DNA from 3 places in the Parendozoicomonas sp. 209JJ7-1 genome. Region 2 is predicted to be linked to each of the others. Evidence: predicted binding sites of a transcription regulator. Region 2 holds the regulator's gene; each other region holds the start of a gene.
What was found. Region 2 encodes PhoB, which activates phosphate uptake and scavenging genes when phosphate is short. Its sites were predicted from a motif close to TGTCATANNNNTGTCANA; they were not measured.

Region 1 (4,887 bases), on a different contig from region 2:
ACCCCGGAGCCAAACAACATCTGCTCCAGTCCTTCATCATCACTGATATGCCCCTCAGTGCTAAAGGAATTCTGTAAGAATAATTTTTTCAGTGACCGCAGGAAGCCAGTTGTCCAGGCAGGATTATCAGCCGAAATAGAATTAACCACTTTGGATACATCCACATCAGGATGATCATAATCCTTTATCAGATATGATCCGCCCCATTGCTCTTCGGTATGCTTTAAATTAATACCCGTCCACAAAGAATCCAGATAAATGCTGATATTCTGCCCGGCAACTGGAAGAGCAAAGATTATAAGCATTAATCCAAATAGAGAATGTCTTAACCTGAGACATACAGCCATGCAATACTCACCTGACAGAGTGAAGACGGCTCTCAAGAATAGACAATAAATTAAGGTTTGCAGGGACAGGCTTTTTACGCAGAAAGTGACTGTAGCTTCAGGTAGGTGTTTTCAAAAGATCCCGAAAACATCGAGCAGCATTTCCTGTATCTTTATCTTCAATCAACCGGTCATAGTCACCGAGCAAAACAATCTTTCCCGGCGATACCCCTAACAACAACTGTCGTTCTCCCGCCTGAATAATAACAACCCGATCTCGACCACCAAGGGAGAGCACGCCTTTAATCTGCATACCTCCCTGACCGGGAGCCAGGCCAGGCTGGAAGCGCTTCAGCCACCAGACACATCCCAGCATCAGGCCGATCACCAGCAGAAATACGAACAACATCTGCAGCAAATCAACAAAACCCGGCTCGTCGGCCGGGTCCTGCTGGGTCAGCTGCTCTGCCAGTTCCGGCTCAGCCCCCAATACCAGAGGCGCGCCGAAAACCAGCAGCAGCTTAAGAACCGGAAGGATTATCCGCCTGTTCATAGCGGTTCAAACCATATTTGCGCATTTTCTCTACCAGTGTCGTACGACGTACCTGGAGCTTATCCGCGGCCCGGGCCACTACATTGCTGCAATCATCCAGGGCCTGGCGAATCAGCTTACGCTCAAGGTCGGAGAGAAACTCTTTCAGGTTCAGGCCATTCACCGGCAATACAGCTAGTTCATCCAAGCCACCCATGCCACCGGGCTGAATCGTGGTGGGGAACATTTCAGCGACACCAGACTCCTTGGCCCCATCACCGGAGGCTTTGCGGAATCGGACAGGCAGCTCTTCAAGACCAATCACACCCATGGGGTACATAATCGCCAGACGCTCCACCAGGTTGGCCAGCTCACGGACATTACCCTGCCAGTCGTAACGACAAAGGGAAAGAATCGCTGCGGAGCTGAAACGGACAGAACCGCGCTGCTCCCGCTCCATCCGATTAATCAGGTCATTCAGAATCAGAGGCACATCTTCCGCCCGCTGGCGCAGGGCTGGCATTTCCACCGGGAACACATTCAGTCGGTAATAAAGGTCTTCCCGGAAGGTGCCTTCCGCCACCATCTTTTCCAGATCACGGTGGGTAGCGGCAATAATTCTGACATTGGCGTCAACAGAAGATGTCGCGCCAACCCGCTCAAACTTCTTCTCCTGCAGAACCCGCAGCAGCTTCACCTGCATATTCAGAGGCATATCGCCAATTTCATCAAGGAAAAGCGTACCCCCTTCTGCCAGTTCAAAACGTCCTTTGCGGGAGGCAATCGCGCCGGTAAATGCGCCCTTCTCATGACCGAAAAGTTCGCTTTCCAGCAGATCCGGAGGAATCGCGCCGCAGTTAATGGGAACAAAGGCCTCATCCTTGCGGGCAGAATTTTCGTGAAGATTACGGGCTACCACTTCTTTGCCGGTACCGGATTCACCGGTAATCAGCACATTTACATCCTTATCCATTACCTGGGCCATCAGCGCCCGCACATGGCGAATGGAACGACTGTTGCCCACCAGATTACGGAACAGCTGGGCATCATGGTGACCGGCAAGAATCTGCCCCTGCCGGCAATGGATGCGATATACCTGCACCAGATGCAAAGCATCGACAATCTGACTGTAGGTCAGGGGATGCTCCAGCTCTCCAACCACCTGCCTGCGCAGGCTGCCCTGCAGGCCAACACGACTGAAGGCACCATTAATAAGGATGGGCAGCGCCGGGCAATGCCGGTTCAGCTGCTTAAGAATATCCAAAGTACGGGGAGAACGTCCGACAATCACGGCCAGACAATCTTCCGGAGCCATGGTAATACGTGTCTCCCAACCACCAGCGCCGGAGAGCACGATATCGTGACCAAGAAATTCGAGAATTGTTCTGAGTTGCTGCCTCTGGTGCTGATCATCTTCAATCACCAGGATACGACTTGAATCACCCATATTGCCAACCGTCCATGTTTAGCAATGACTCTTTCGGGTCGAACAGCTGCACGAGAAGAGACCGGAGAAGAAAAACGTCTGAATCAGACGTATTAATTACCAGTTAAGGCATAAGCATTTGGTTCGTCAAACCCTGGCCGGGGTAACATTGTTCAAAGGCCAACAGGCTGATTTAAGACAAAAAAAACCGCCAGATCACTGGCGGTTTGAATAGAGCAGAAACTGTCGAAACAGCTTGGCGTCATTGCTGATCACCAATCCCAGGATAACCTCCGGCTATTACAGAATAATGACCCGGGCAATTTAATATTCACCCTCTTCAACAAAATCATCATCCTGGCCTTCTTCAATCAATACTTCATTCGGGTCTCCACCTGGGTAAATCAACTCCTCTTCATTTTGTTCAAACTCCTGCCCCCTTTCGTCAGAAGATTGATAGCTTGAATCACCTTCGGGCCGTTTCTGGTTTTGATGCTGGTGCTGGTGCTGGTGCTGATTGTCCCAGCGCTCCCTGTTGTTATTTCGGCGTGAATCCGATTCTTGGGGTTGAAGCCGCTCCCGCTCTTCTTCAGCTTCTTCACCCTCAGGAAAACCAGGATCATCCACCTCATCCGGATCATCATAGTAGCCTGTATTGTAATCAGGCTCTTCTTCAGCTTCTTCAGCCTCGCCTATTTCATCCCAGGTTTCATCCCGCTCCTCATCTGTGGAATCAAAGTTCTCAGCATCCTGCTCATCATCAAAAAACTCCCAGCCTTCTTCATCCGCCAGCGCCAGAAGATAAGGAACCGTAATACCAAGGGAGATAAGTACCGCCAAAGCCACCAGCCATTTTTTCATCACCAGATATCCTCCATGACCTTTTATTGCACCCGCGTAACACGAACTGTTAACTGCTTACCTCGCCCCTCAAGTACATCAACCTCATACAGCAGCCCTTTAGAGGACTTGATATAGGTAACTGCCAGCAGAAGTTTTTCGGCACTAACCAGAATATAATCCCGAGTACCGGTAAAATGTTCATGGTCAAGGGTGATTGAAGCATTGACGAGATTCACAGTACTGTTTGGTGCATCCAGAATCACACCGGGTTTTCCTGTGGTAACCAATATTACATGGGCCTCACTACCAACAAAAACATTACCCTTTTCTATATAGATGCCCGATGTACTGAATGATGAACCTGGCTCAACAAACAACGCATTCTCCGAAGCGCTGATGGAGCCATACAAACTCACAGTAGGAAAAGAAGCCTCCCCGGAGCTGTCTTCTTCCGGGGGGTTATCAATGTAAACATTCCTGACCCCCGAGATATTCCCCGTGAACCGAGCGGCTTTCCGGAAACTGATCCAGTTAGAGCGGAACCCTTCCCGACCAAGCAAACCATAACTGATTCCGTTCAGAAGACCATGGGTTACCGGAGATATAACCTTTATATCTCCGAAGATCTCTCCGGTTGAGATCAGTTCCAGTGGACCTGAAGACTGAATATCAATTGCGACGCTTCCACGAATCACCCCGGAATTCTCCCAGGAAAATGCCAGTGGATAGAGCGACCAGGTTCGATTCCTGACCATAATAGCCGTGCCATTATTAGCAGTGGCAGTAATAGTGCCATGGTTATTCAGCAGAAAAGGACCTGTTCCTTCCAGAACCCCCAAGGCTACATTCTGGAGGGAATCAGAAGAAGATGTGAGCACACCGTTTTTTTCATTAACAAAATTCCAGATAGATCCACCTTCAACGGCCAGGGCAGCACCTCCGCCTCCGGCAGACAGAATTCCGGAATTACGGTACTGGCAAGGTGTCACCGACAGGGGAACAGAGAACAGACATCCCCATGAGAACAGGCTGAAACCATCCTGGCTGAGTATAAGGGCTCCACGCTCATAGGACCCGGCGGTCAGGTTTTCGGTATTAATTGCATAGCCATGGGTTTCAGACTTTGAATTCGGGTGGGCAAGGGCCACCGTTGAGAAAATGACGCCCACCAGTACCATAAGCCAGAAACTCCCTTTTCCTGATCTTATGCCCATAGACTACTCCCCTTGCATATACACTCCATTTACTGAAAAACGGCCAACGCCTCGTTTTATTTAGGAATTCGCCCACCTTCAACTTTCTAGAGACTGATAAGAGGAAAGGAAAGTTCAATACTGGCCAAAGCTGATAGGAGCAGTAAAAGAAAGCCTGTCTCCCGGACACTCAAAAGACAGGACAATAACATTTAACAGAATGGTCAGGGAACAGCCACTTCTTCCCAGAGTTTACGCAGGCGTTTGGCAGATACCGGAGCCCGGGTTTTCAGGGTCTGGGCAAACAGGGAAACCCGATACTCTTCCAGCATCCAGCGATACTTCCAGAGAGCTGGATCAACGATCTTCTGTTTTTCCAGAGCCTCGCGACGGGCATTCCAGGCTTCATAGAGCTGTTGCAGCTCATCAGTATGCACCCGGTCCCGGTTAAAGTTGGCGCCAAGTTTCTCCAGCCGCAGCTGTACGGCATTCAGATACCGGGGCAGCTGTTCCAGCCACTCAAGGGGTGTCTGCCGCAGGAAACCTTTATAAAAAAGGTTTCCCAGC
Region 2 (4,887 bases):
TGTTTTAGGCACAGTTCTGATGCGTTCCGCCGGCTGCGTAATTAATGACTTTGCCGACAGGAAAATTGATGGACATGTAAAGAGAACCCATCAACGCCCCATGGCAACAGGCAGGGTTTCCAAAAAAGAAGCATTAACACTCTTTGCTGTTCTGATGCTGGCATCTTTTGTACTTGTGCTTTTTACCAATCCGCTCACCATTATACTGTCATTTGCCGGAGCAGTGCTGGCCGCTGTTTATCCGTTTATGAAGCGCTACACCCATCTGCCCCAGTTTTTTCTCGGGGCGGCTTTCGCATGGGGAATTCCCATGGCCTGGGCAGCTGAAACAAATACCGTCGCTCCTCTGGCCTGGCTACTGTTCGGCGGCTGCCTGCTGTGGATTGTGGCTTATGACACCCAGTACGCCATGGTAGACAGGGATGACGATCTGATTATAGGGGTAAAATCAACAGCCATTCTTTTTGGAGAGAAAGACAACACGATCATTACACTGCTTCAAGTACTGACCCTTTTATCTCTGGTCATCACAGGCACTGTAATTCACGCAGGGCTGTTTTATTATCTCGGCCTCGCCGGAATGGCCGGTATGTTCGTCTACCAGTACACTCTTACCAGGAACAGGGAAAGGGAATCCTGCTTTAAGGCCTTTCTTTCCAATCACTGGGCCGGTTTTGCGGTTCTGGCGGGAATAATTATTGATCGCTGCCTGATGAACTGAATAAGGATGATGCCAGACTCTCTCCCCTCCGACCTTGCCCATTCAAACCTTGAGGAGCACCTCTCAAGGCAACTCAGCTCTTATCTGCCCGAAGGCACTGCCCTTTTGTGCGCCAGGTGGCTGATAGACGGACAGGTTCAACTGAAAATAAGCCGCCCCCGCAAAACCAAGCTGGGAGATTTCCGGCCAGCTCAATATGGCAACCCCCACAGGGTCAGCGTAAATAATAACCTGGAGCCTTTACAGTTCCTGATTACCCTTGTCCATGAAATTGCCCATGTTCATACATGGAACCTCCATGGCCACTGTGTTTTCCCCCATGGGAAAGAGTGGAAACATCAATACCGGACTCTCCTCCATAAAATCCTCGAACTTGGTATTTTTGATACAAAAACCCATGGTTCTCTTTATAAACACAGCCTGAACCCCAAGGTCAGAAGCAGTGGCGATCAGACTCTCAAAGAATTAACCCAGCCTGAATCAGGCCTGATTCTTAATCATTTAAAGCCCGGAAAACGGTTCAACATTGAAAATGGAAAAGAGTTCCAGGCCATCCGTAAATTAAGAAAATACTGGCTTTGCAAAGAACCTGATTCAGACCGCCACTACAAAGTATTGGGAACCATTCCCGTATTTGTTGATAACAATCGAATATGACAATAAGACTGAATTGTCATTTATCTGTAACATTTAAGCGGTGTAATTCCTTGGTCCTGCTCATATCCAGACCTTCAGGGGGAATTGTTCGAGCCATGACAATAACTACAAGTAAAATTCTCATCGTGGATGATGAAGCTCCTATCCGGGAGATGATTGTCGTTGCTCTGGAAATGGCAGGCTATCACTGCCTGGAAGCAGAAGATGCCAAATCAGCCCATGCCATTATCGTTGACCAGAAGCCCGATTTAATTCTGCTGGACTGGATGCTGCCCGGCATCACCGGCATTGAACTGGCCCGTCGTTTGAAAAGGGATGAGCTGACCGCTGAAACCCCGATCATCATGCTGACCGCCAAAGGTGAAGAGGATAATAAAATCCAGGGCCTGGAAAGCGGCGCGGACGATTATATTACCAAGCCCTTCTCTCCCCGTGAGCTTGTGGCCCGCCTGAAAGCGGTTCTCCGCAGAACCCAGACTGTTGGCCAGAGCGAACCTATTGAAGTATTCGGGGTAACCCTCGATCCCATCAGCCACCGTGTCACCATTGATGACCAGCCAGCCGAAATGGGGCCCACGGAATATCGCCTGCTGCAGTTTTTTATGACTCACCAGGAACGTGCCTACACCAGAAGTCAGTTGCTTGACCACGTCTGGGGGGGTAATGTCTACGTAGAAGAAAGAACTGTAGATGTACATATTCGACGTCTGCGTAAAGCACTTGGTTTAGAACATGAAAAGCTTGTTCAGACTGTTCGCGGAACGGGTTATCGCTTCTCCACCAAGACCTGATAACACAGTCGTTTATTGTTAACAGCTAACAGGTAGTCGCTCTGAATAAGGGTGTGGATGCACTGATATAACAATACCGGTAAAAACGTGAACCAAAGCTGGCAATCTGCAGTTATAAAAAGCCCAGTTCTCATACTATTCATCTGTCTTGGGCTCGGCATTCTGACAGGAAACACTTTGCTGTTTCTTCTTCTTGGTTCAATCTGCTACCTGCTCTGGACCCTCAGGCACGTAAAACTGCTCTACCAGTGGTTGTATGACTGTTCTGCCGCCGGGCAACTCCTTGAACCTCCAAACTCAAGGGGGCTCTGGGGCGAAATGTTTGACGGCATGTACCGGCTACTGCGCCGAAGCGAACGCTCCCGCAGCCGTATGCAGGCGGTGATTGATCGTTTTCAGGAGTCCACATCTGCCCTGCGGGATGCCATTGTTCTCACCAATTCCCACGGCCAGATTGAGTGGTGGAACCCTGCCGCAGAGCATATTCTCGGCTTCCGGGACCCAGATGATATTGGCCAGCAGATAACCAACCTTATCCGTCATCCCAGGTTTGCCGAATACTTTGACAGAAAAGAGTACCAGGACCCTCTCAGCATCCCGTCTCCTATTTCCGAGGAGAGAAAACTGCTGTACTCCATCACTCTGTATGGAACAGATAACCGCCTGCTGGTTGTAAGGGACAACACCCGTATTTATCAGCTGGAGCAGATGACCAAGGATTTCGTGGCCAATGTCTCCCATGAACTGAGGACTCCTTTAACGGTTGTTTCCGGGTATGTTGAAACTCTGCTCGACAGCCTTACGATGATGCCGGAACCTCCGCATCCGATTCTTCCCAGAGCCCTGGAACAGATGCTGTCCCAGTCCAACCGTATGGGGAATATTATTGAAGACCTGCTGATTCTGTCCAAGCTGGAAACCGCCGACAGTCAGCAGGATCTGACACCGGTTAACATTCCTGTTTTACTGAACGCAATCATCGCTGATGCAAACCTGTTCAGCGGCGAAAGAAATCATGAAATTATTCTGGACTGCAAATCTGACTCCCAGATCCTGGGAAATGAGAAAGAGCTGCGCAGTGCTATTTCCAACCTTGTTTTTAATGCGGTGAAATACACACCGGATAACGGCACAGTGAAAGTGAAATGGCTTGTGGAATTGAATACCGGATATCTTATGGTGAAAGATAACGGTATAGGCATGGAACCCCAGCACATTCCACGCCTGACTGAACGTTTTTACCGGATCGACAAAAGCAGGCACGCCTCAACGGGTGGAACAGGCCTGGGACTGGCCATTGTTAAACATGTGCTGCTTAGACATGACGCTACACTGCTAATCAAAAGCCGGGTTGGTCAGGGAAGCAATTTTACCTGCCAGTTCCCCCATAGCAGACTGGTCAGGGAAACTGAGGATTAACGTTCCTCAACAATGCAGTCTGCTCTCTCTTTACCGGTACGCTGAAGATACTCTTGGAAAACCTTGGGGGCACGGCCGGTAAGAGAACCTTCCCATTGTCGGGCAATATCGTGATTATCCTTGAATTCAAACAGATAACGTTTGATATTTCTTTTCTTTTTTTCAGTAGTGACAAGCTGTCCGAAGTCTTCCACGGACACGCCTTTTTCTTCCATCATTTTACGAATGGCATCTATGCTGTTTTGCTTTGCTTGCAGTTTTTGTTCTTCTTCCACACGAACCTGACGCTTTTCTTCCAGTACATCTTTCAGCCTGGCGACAATCCGTTCAAGGTCTTCAACATGCACATCCCGAAACAACCCCCGTATACGGGTTTTACTGCTCAGGCGGTGCATGACTTCATCAAATATATTCATCTATTAAGCCCTCGCTCTTGCGTACAGGAGAAAAACAAAATAGGTAATAGTTCCCAGACTGACAACCGGAAAAGCGGCATTTATTTCTTGTGGTAAAAACAAAAACGGAAATACGGTGTTTTGTATTTCCGCTATCAAATTGGATTATCAGGCGACCTGGGCAGCAGGCAGGGAATAACTTCTCAAATGTGCGGAAAAATCCTGCAATACACGAATACCACTGTCTTCCGCCCGACGACACCACTCTTTCAAAGCTTCAAGACGTTCATTTTTGTTTTTTAAGTTTTGCCATATTTCCTGCAATTCCAGCCTGCTATGGTAAATAATTTTGAGTGTTTCCCTGGACTCTATAATGCTTTCTATGTTCTTAAAATGAACGGGCTTAAGCAAAGTCTGTTCGCAGGAAAGAAGTTTTTTGCCTCGTTTCAGAAGTTTTCTCTCACTGCCTTTTAGATTGTTGTATTCATCACGCACCATCGGAACAATAACTGTACGACGATATTGCTCCATTACCTGAAAACGATTGTTCACAATGGCCATTAAAGTGTCGCCGTCTATCTTGCTCTTTCCCGCAACCTGATGAGCCAGGGGGCGCCGGAACTTCACTTTGGCAAGACCGAGTATTTCAAACACCCGAATCCAGAACCAGCCAATATCAAACTCCCATTTACGGGCAGAAAGCTTTGCCGAGTTAGGGTAAGTATGATGGTTATTATGGAGTTCTTCCCCACCAATAATAAAACCCAGCGGAGAAATATTGCGGGCATTATCCCGGCATTCATAGTTACGATAACCAAAGTAGTGGCCGATCCCATTAATAACACCCGCCGCCATAACCGGCACCCAGAGCATCTGCACTGCCCATACGGTAATACCAGCCAAT
Region 3 (4,887 bases), on a different contig from region 2:
TGACTAAAATGGATTTGCTCTGTGAAAGCGACGCTGTCTAACGCCCCAAGAGCCGGGCTTATAATAAATATCAAAGCGGACAAGTGTACATGAGAGCTGGCGGCAAAACTATGTTGTCGGGCCTGCCGACCCTGAGTGGATCAACCTTTTTTTCGTAAAAGAACGTGTATAAATTTTATACCGGGCAGGAGAATGCGAGGGGACTACATGAGGAAATCAGCTATCTTGTACAGCATCTGGAAATTCAGTGTAGAGTCTGACCACAAAAATCAATAACAACAATGCACCCAGAGCAAAAACAATATCACCAGGAACCCGCAACCATACGAGTCCTTCTATTAGTGGCGAATGCAACAGCTCCGGCGTGCGTGCGTGCCAGTAACCATCATTAAATGATACAAATCCCTGAATCAGGCCCTGAGGCAAAAGGGAGCCGAACACCATTAATGCCAGCCCACCATTCATAAGCCAGAACACCCAGAGAAGAAGCCTGTCGGACCAGCCGTTTTCAGTCCTCAGCCCTCTCAGGCAGAACAGCAGCATACCAATACCCAGCATTCCGTAAACACCAAACAGGGCAGCATGACCATGGGCTGGCGTGGTCTGCAATCCCTGCAGATAATAAAGCGCCAGTGGCGGGTTAATCAGAAAGCCAAGAACACCGGCACCGATCAGATTCCAAAACGCAACCGCAAGAAAAAACAGCAGTGGCAGACGATATTTCTGCACCCAGGGAGAAGCCTGCTTAAGCTCCCAATGGTCATGGGCATCAAAAGCGATCAAAGCCAGTGGAACAACTTCCAATGCCGAGAACACTGCACCGAGAGCAAGCACAGATTCCGGTGTACCGGCAAAATAAAGATGATGAAATGTTCCCAGAACGCCACCGCCAAGAAAAACCGCTGTAGAGAAAATGACATAGATCGCTGCTGTTCGTGCGCGAATCAGCCCGATATGAACAAAGACCCAACTCACCCATGCCGCCGCAAAAACTTCAAAAACTCCTTCAACCCAAAGGTGAACAACCCACCAGCGCCAGTATTCAGCAATAGTCAAATGGGTGTTACGGTCATACAGCAGGCCTGCGCCGTACAGCAGGCCAACAGCGGCAGAAGAGATTAACAGCAACACGATCAGATGCTTATCACTGCCGCCTTTTTTAATAGCTGGTATAAGACAGCGGCTCATTAACAACAGCCAGATCACCAGCCCAAGAAAAATCAACCACTGCCAGAACCTGCCCAGATCAAGGTATTCATAACCCTGATGGCCAAACCAGAAGTTCATAACAGGGTCAGTGATATATCCCTGAATTGAGGCCCACTCACCAAACAGGGAGCCAATAACCGCAATCACCAGTGCCAACCAGAGAATATTCACCAGAATTCGCTGAAAAGGTGGTTCAAATCCGGCGATCATCGGCGCAGCATAAAGCCCGGCACCCAGCCATGCAGTTGCAATCCAAAGCACTGCAAGCTGGGTATGCCAAGTGCGCGTAAGGGCATAGGGAAACACTTCAGAAATGGGAATACCATAGAAGTCCTGGCCCTCAACCGCATAATGGGCTGTCACAGCCCCAAGAGTGATTTGTACACCAATCAGAACAACGACAATCCAGAAGTATTTCGCTGTTGCCTTCATAGAGGCCGTAGGCTGTAGCTTTTCGAGGGGATCTTTATCAGGATAACCAGCTTCCGGTATCAACTCATGTTCCCATGTGGCTCTCTGACGGTTGAAGAACCAGCACAATATACCGATTCCGGCAATCAGGATAACAATGGAGAGAAAAGTCCAGAGAAATGAGAAAGCACTCGGCGTATTACCAACCAAGGGTTCATGGGGCCAGTTATTAGTGTAACTGACATTGTCGCCCGGCCGCTCTGATACTGCAGACCAGGCAGTCCACCACCAGAATGCAGACATTTTTCTGATTTTTGCGTCCGGGTTTCCCCCCAATGGTTTTTCCGGAATCGCAAAGTCCACCCGCAGTCGTTTAAAATTCCCAGAGTCTCCGGAACCGCCAAACAACCCAAAATAATAATCCTGCACCTTTTTAATAGCCCTGTGGCGCTCATCGCTGATATGAATGGTGCCGGTTTCCGGATCATATGTATTTTTCCGAATATCTGCGGTCAGACGACTGGTCATCCGGGCACGCCGGGGCTCCGGCAGAGTCAGAAAGTCATCTTCAGCTCGCTCATGAAGAATCTCCAGGGCTTCACGGTGCAACACATCTGCCGTCCAGTCGGGAGCAAGGTAAGCGCCATGCCCCCAGACCGATCCCAATTGCATACCACCCAGGTGCCGCCAGACATCCCGACCTTCTTCAATATCATCCCGGGTAAAAACAACGTGCCCGCTTTCATCAACAACTTGGGCAGGTATCGGAGGGGCAACCTGAAAGATCCTTCCACCAACAGCCAGAAGGACAATAAAAGACAGGGTTACAAGTAACACCAGCATCAGCCACAGGCGCTTCAGGGTAAAAACCTGCCGATAGTCCACAAACCACCCCTCAGAAAACTACTTGGAAGCCTACAGAACAGACAGGAGAATAGTTTATGAATTATGGAGGCGCTCTGAAACATTCCTGTCAGACCTATCTCCCAAGCAGCTGTTGCTGGCCAGTGCAGGCTGTCCAGCCGACAATAGAGATTCCTTCAGGCGGCTTGCCTTGCATGTCTGACCATTAAGAAGACTGAGGATCACACACGACGCCGGCCCGATACCAGATAAACTGTGATATAGCCCACAAAGCGGCATTCTCAATAGAAAATACCTATCCTGTGACTGTTTTTTTTCATGAAAACGTCATGTCAACCTTGTAACCCGTCAGTTTTCATGGATTATAGCGACCTGTTTTTGTCACAATAGCTGAATAAAGACTATGACTGATTCTGGCCTGAACAGAAGCCCCGTCGGGACTTCTCTCCGCTGGCTCACTGTTATTTTGATGATCTACCTGCTGCTGGTCGCGGTAGGCATGATCGGTAGTGGTTTTAAATGGGCATCCGGTGGCGCTGAGGGAGCCAGGGAACTTTTCGCATTTGCCAGCACCCCGGTAATGGGGCTTGTGATCGGCGCTTTCGCCACCGCCCTGATACAGTCTTCAAGTACTGTAACCTCTGTTATCGTTGGCCTGGTGGCCGGTGGTCTGCCGGTACACACCGCCATCCCCATGATTATGGGTGCCAATATTGGTACAACCGTGACCAACACCCTGGTAAGCATGGGTCATATCGGTAAGAAGAAAGAGTTTCGCCGGGCTTTTGCCGCAGCTACGGTACACGACTTCTTTAACCTGATTGCCGTTCTGATTTTCCTTCCCCTGGAGATTTTCACTGGTTTCCTCAGCAAGGTCTCCGCATGGCTGACCTCCTTCTTTATTGGAGGTCAGTCCATGAGCATCAAGGGCCTGAACTTTATCAAACCCCTGACCAAGCCGGTGATCAATGTCTTCAAGGATATGTACGACACTCTGCCCGGTATTACCGGCGGTGTAGCCCTGGCTCTGACTGGCCTGGCGCTAACGTTCCTCTCCATTATCTTCCTTGGAAAGCTCCTGAAAGTGCTGATGGTCGGCCGGGCCAAGGCCATTCTCCACAGAGCCATCGGCCATGGTCCCATTACCGGTATTACCTCCGGTACACTGATGACCGTTGCCGTACAATCTTCTTCGACAAGTACCAGCCTGATCGTTCCTTTGGCAGGTAACGGGCTGTTTAAGCTGAAAGAGATTTATCCGTTTACTCTCGGTGCCAATATCGGAACCTGTGTCACAGCCCTGCTGGCAGCTACGGCCGTTGCAGGTGATCATGCAGCTTTTGCCCTGCAGATCGCCCTGGTTCACCTGTGCTTTAACTTATCAGCGGTTATTCTTATTTACGGAACTCCGTTCCTGCGGGAGATTCCCCTGAGAGCAGCCCGCAGGTTTGCCCAGAAGGCCAGCCGGAGAAAATGGATTATCTTCGCTTACGTGATCGGACTATTCTTTGTTATACCCGGGCTGCTGATAGCCCTGACCGCCTGACAGGAGTCATAGCATGCCCACCATGCAGGAATACAATGCGCATAAAAAAGCGCTGAAAGCCCAGATCAAGGAAACCAAAGCTCTTCTCCTGCAGCTGGAAAAGGAGCTTGAAGAAGAGCGTGTTGAGATGCAACACGATGAGGTTGATCACCTGGAAGAGTATATGGAGAAGACTGATCTCCATCTCAATGACATTAAAACCCTCAGCACCAGCGCCATGGAGGATTTTCGCAAGTCCATGAATGACCTGGTAGGGTGGTTCCGGGGCTGCAAAAAGAAGTAAAAGGAAATAGCAGGGCAGAAAAAAGCTAAACCTCTTCTGCCCTGACCACATCGTGAAAGCGGCTGGTGATGGTACTGGCAATATCAAGGCGCTGAAACATCGACAAATCATCAAGCTGATCCAGATCCAGCCAGTGCAGGTGAATATAGGGCGATTTGGACTTGGACTGAAACTCCCTCAAATCCCCCTTTTGAATAAGCGGCAAAAAGTTATCCTTTTTCCCCAATACCTTTTCAAAAGCTTCTGACAGAGGCAGAGTCTTGCCTTTACCACCCTTAAGAGGGATGCGCACATAAAACCCTGACTTGCCAAACACCTCACCGGGAAACATAAAGATACCGGAAGGACGAACAGCCTTGGGGGATACAAAACTGAAAGTATCATGCCAGGCGTGCTGGTCCGGCTGAATCTCAATCAGCTCGCCCTCCCCTGAATCAAGAAACTGCAGCTGGTAGTTGCTATACAGCTTGCAGACACTGGCAGAGTAAACACAGAAAATATTTTTTACTGAACGCAAATATTCAAACGCCTTGCGACGCTGCTCAATATGTTTGAGTTCCCAGCAAAGATCGAC

Region 1: the regulator PhoB is predicted to act here: its motif matches at 2,583-2,600, upstream of ACY2RQ_RS10500 (sigma-54 dependent transcriptional regulator).
Region 3: the regulator PhoB is predicted to act here: its motif matches at 2,799-2,816, upstream of ACY2RQ_RS10670 (Na/Pi symporter).

What each region holds. Positions count from the first base shown of each region.
Region 1 covers NZ_JBYVJU010000009.1:35,979-40,865, reverse strand. Annotated here, with positions in the region: gene ACY2RQ_RS10510 (hypothetical protein) at 1-347, opposite strand, end outside; gene fliO (flagellar biosynthetic protein FliO) at 445-879, opposite strand; gene ACY2RQ_RS10500 (sigma-54 dependent transcriptional regulator) at 848-2,305, opposite strand; gene ACY2RQ_RS10495 (hypothetical protein) at 2,609-3,145, opposite strand; gene ACY2RQ_RS10490 (hypothetical protein) at 3,169-4,341, opposite strand; gene hrpA (ATP-dependent RNA helicase HrpA) at 4,545-4,887, opposite strand, start outside.
Region 2 covers NZ_JBYVJU010000010.1:35,355-40,241, reverse strand. Annotated here, with positions in the region: gene ubiA (4-hydroxybenzoate octaprenyltransferase) at 1-721, shown strand, start outside; gene ACY2RQ_RS11315 (SprT-like domain-containing protein) at 731-1,378, shown strand; gene phoB (phosphate regulon transcriptional regulator PhoB) at 1,474-2,169, shown strand; gene phoR (phosphate regulon sensor histidine kinase PhoR) at 2,257-3,588, shown strand; gene ACY2RQ_RS11300 (H-NS family histone-like protein) at 3,585-4,004, opposite strand; gene ACY2RQ_RS11295 (DesA family fatty acid desaturase) at 4,152-4,887, opposite strand, start outside.
Region 3 covers NZ_JBYVJU010000009.1:73,523-78,409, reverse strand. Annotated here, with positions in the region: gene ACY2RQ_RS10675 (nitric-oxide reductase large subunit) at 217-2,505, opposite strand; gene ACY2RQ_RS10670 (Na/Pi symporter) at 2,888-4,030, shown strand; gene ACY2RQ_RS10665 (hypothetical protein) at 4,044-4,313, shown strand; gene ACY2RQ_RS10660 (hypothetical protein) at 4,339-4,887, opposite strand, start outside.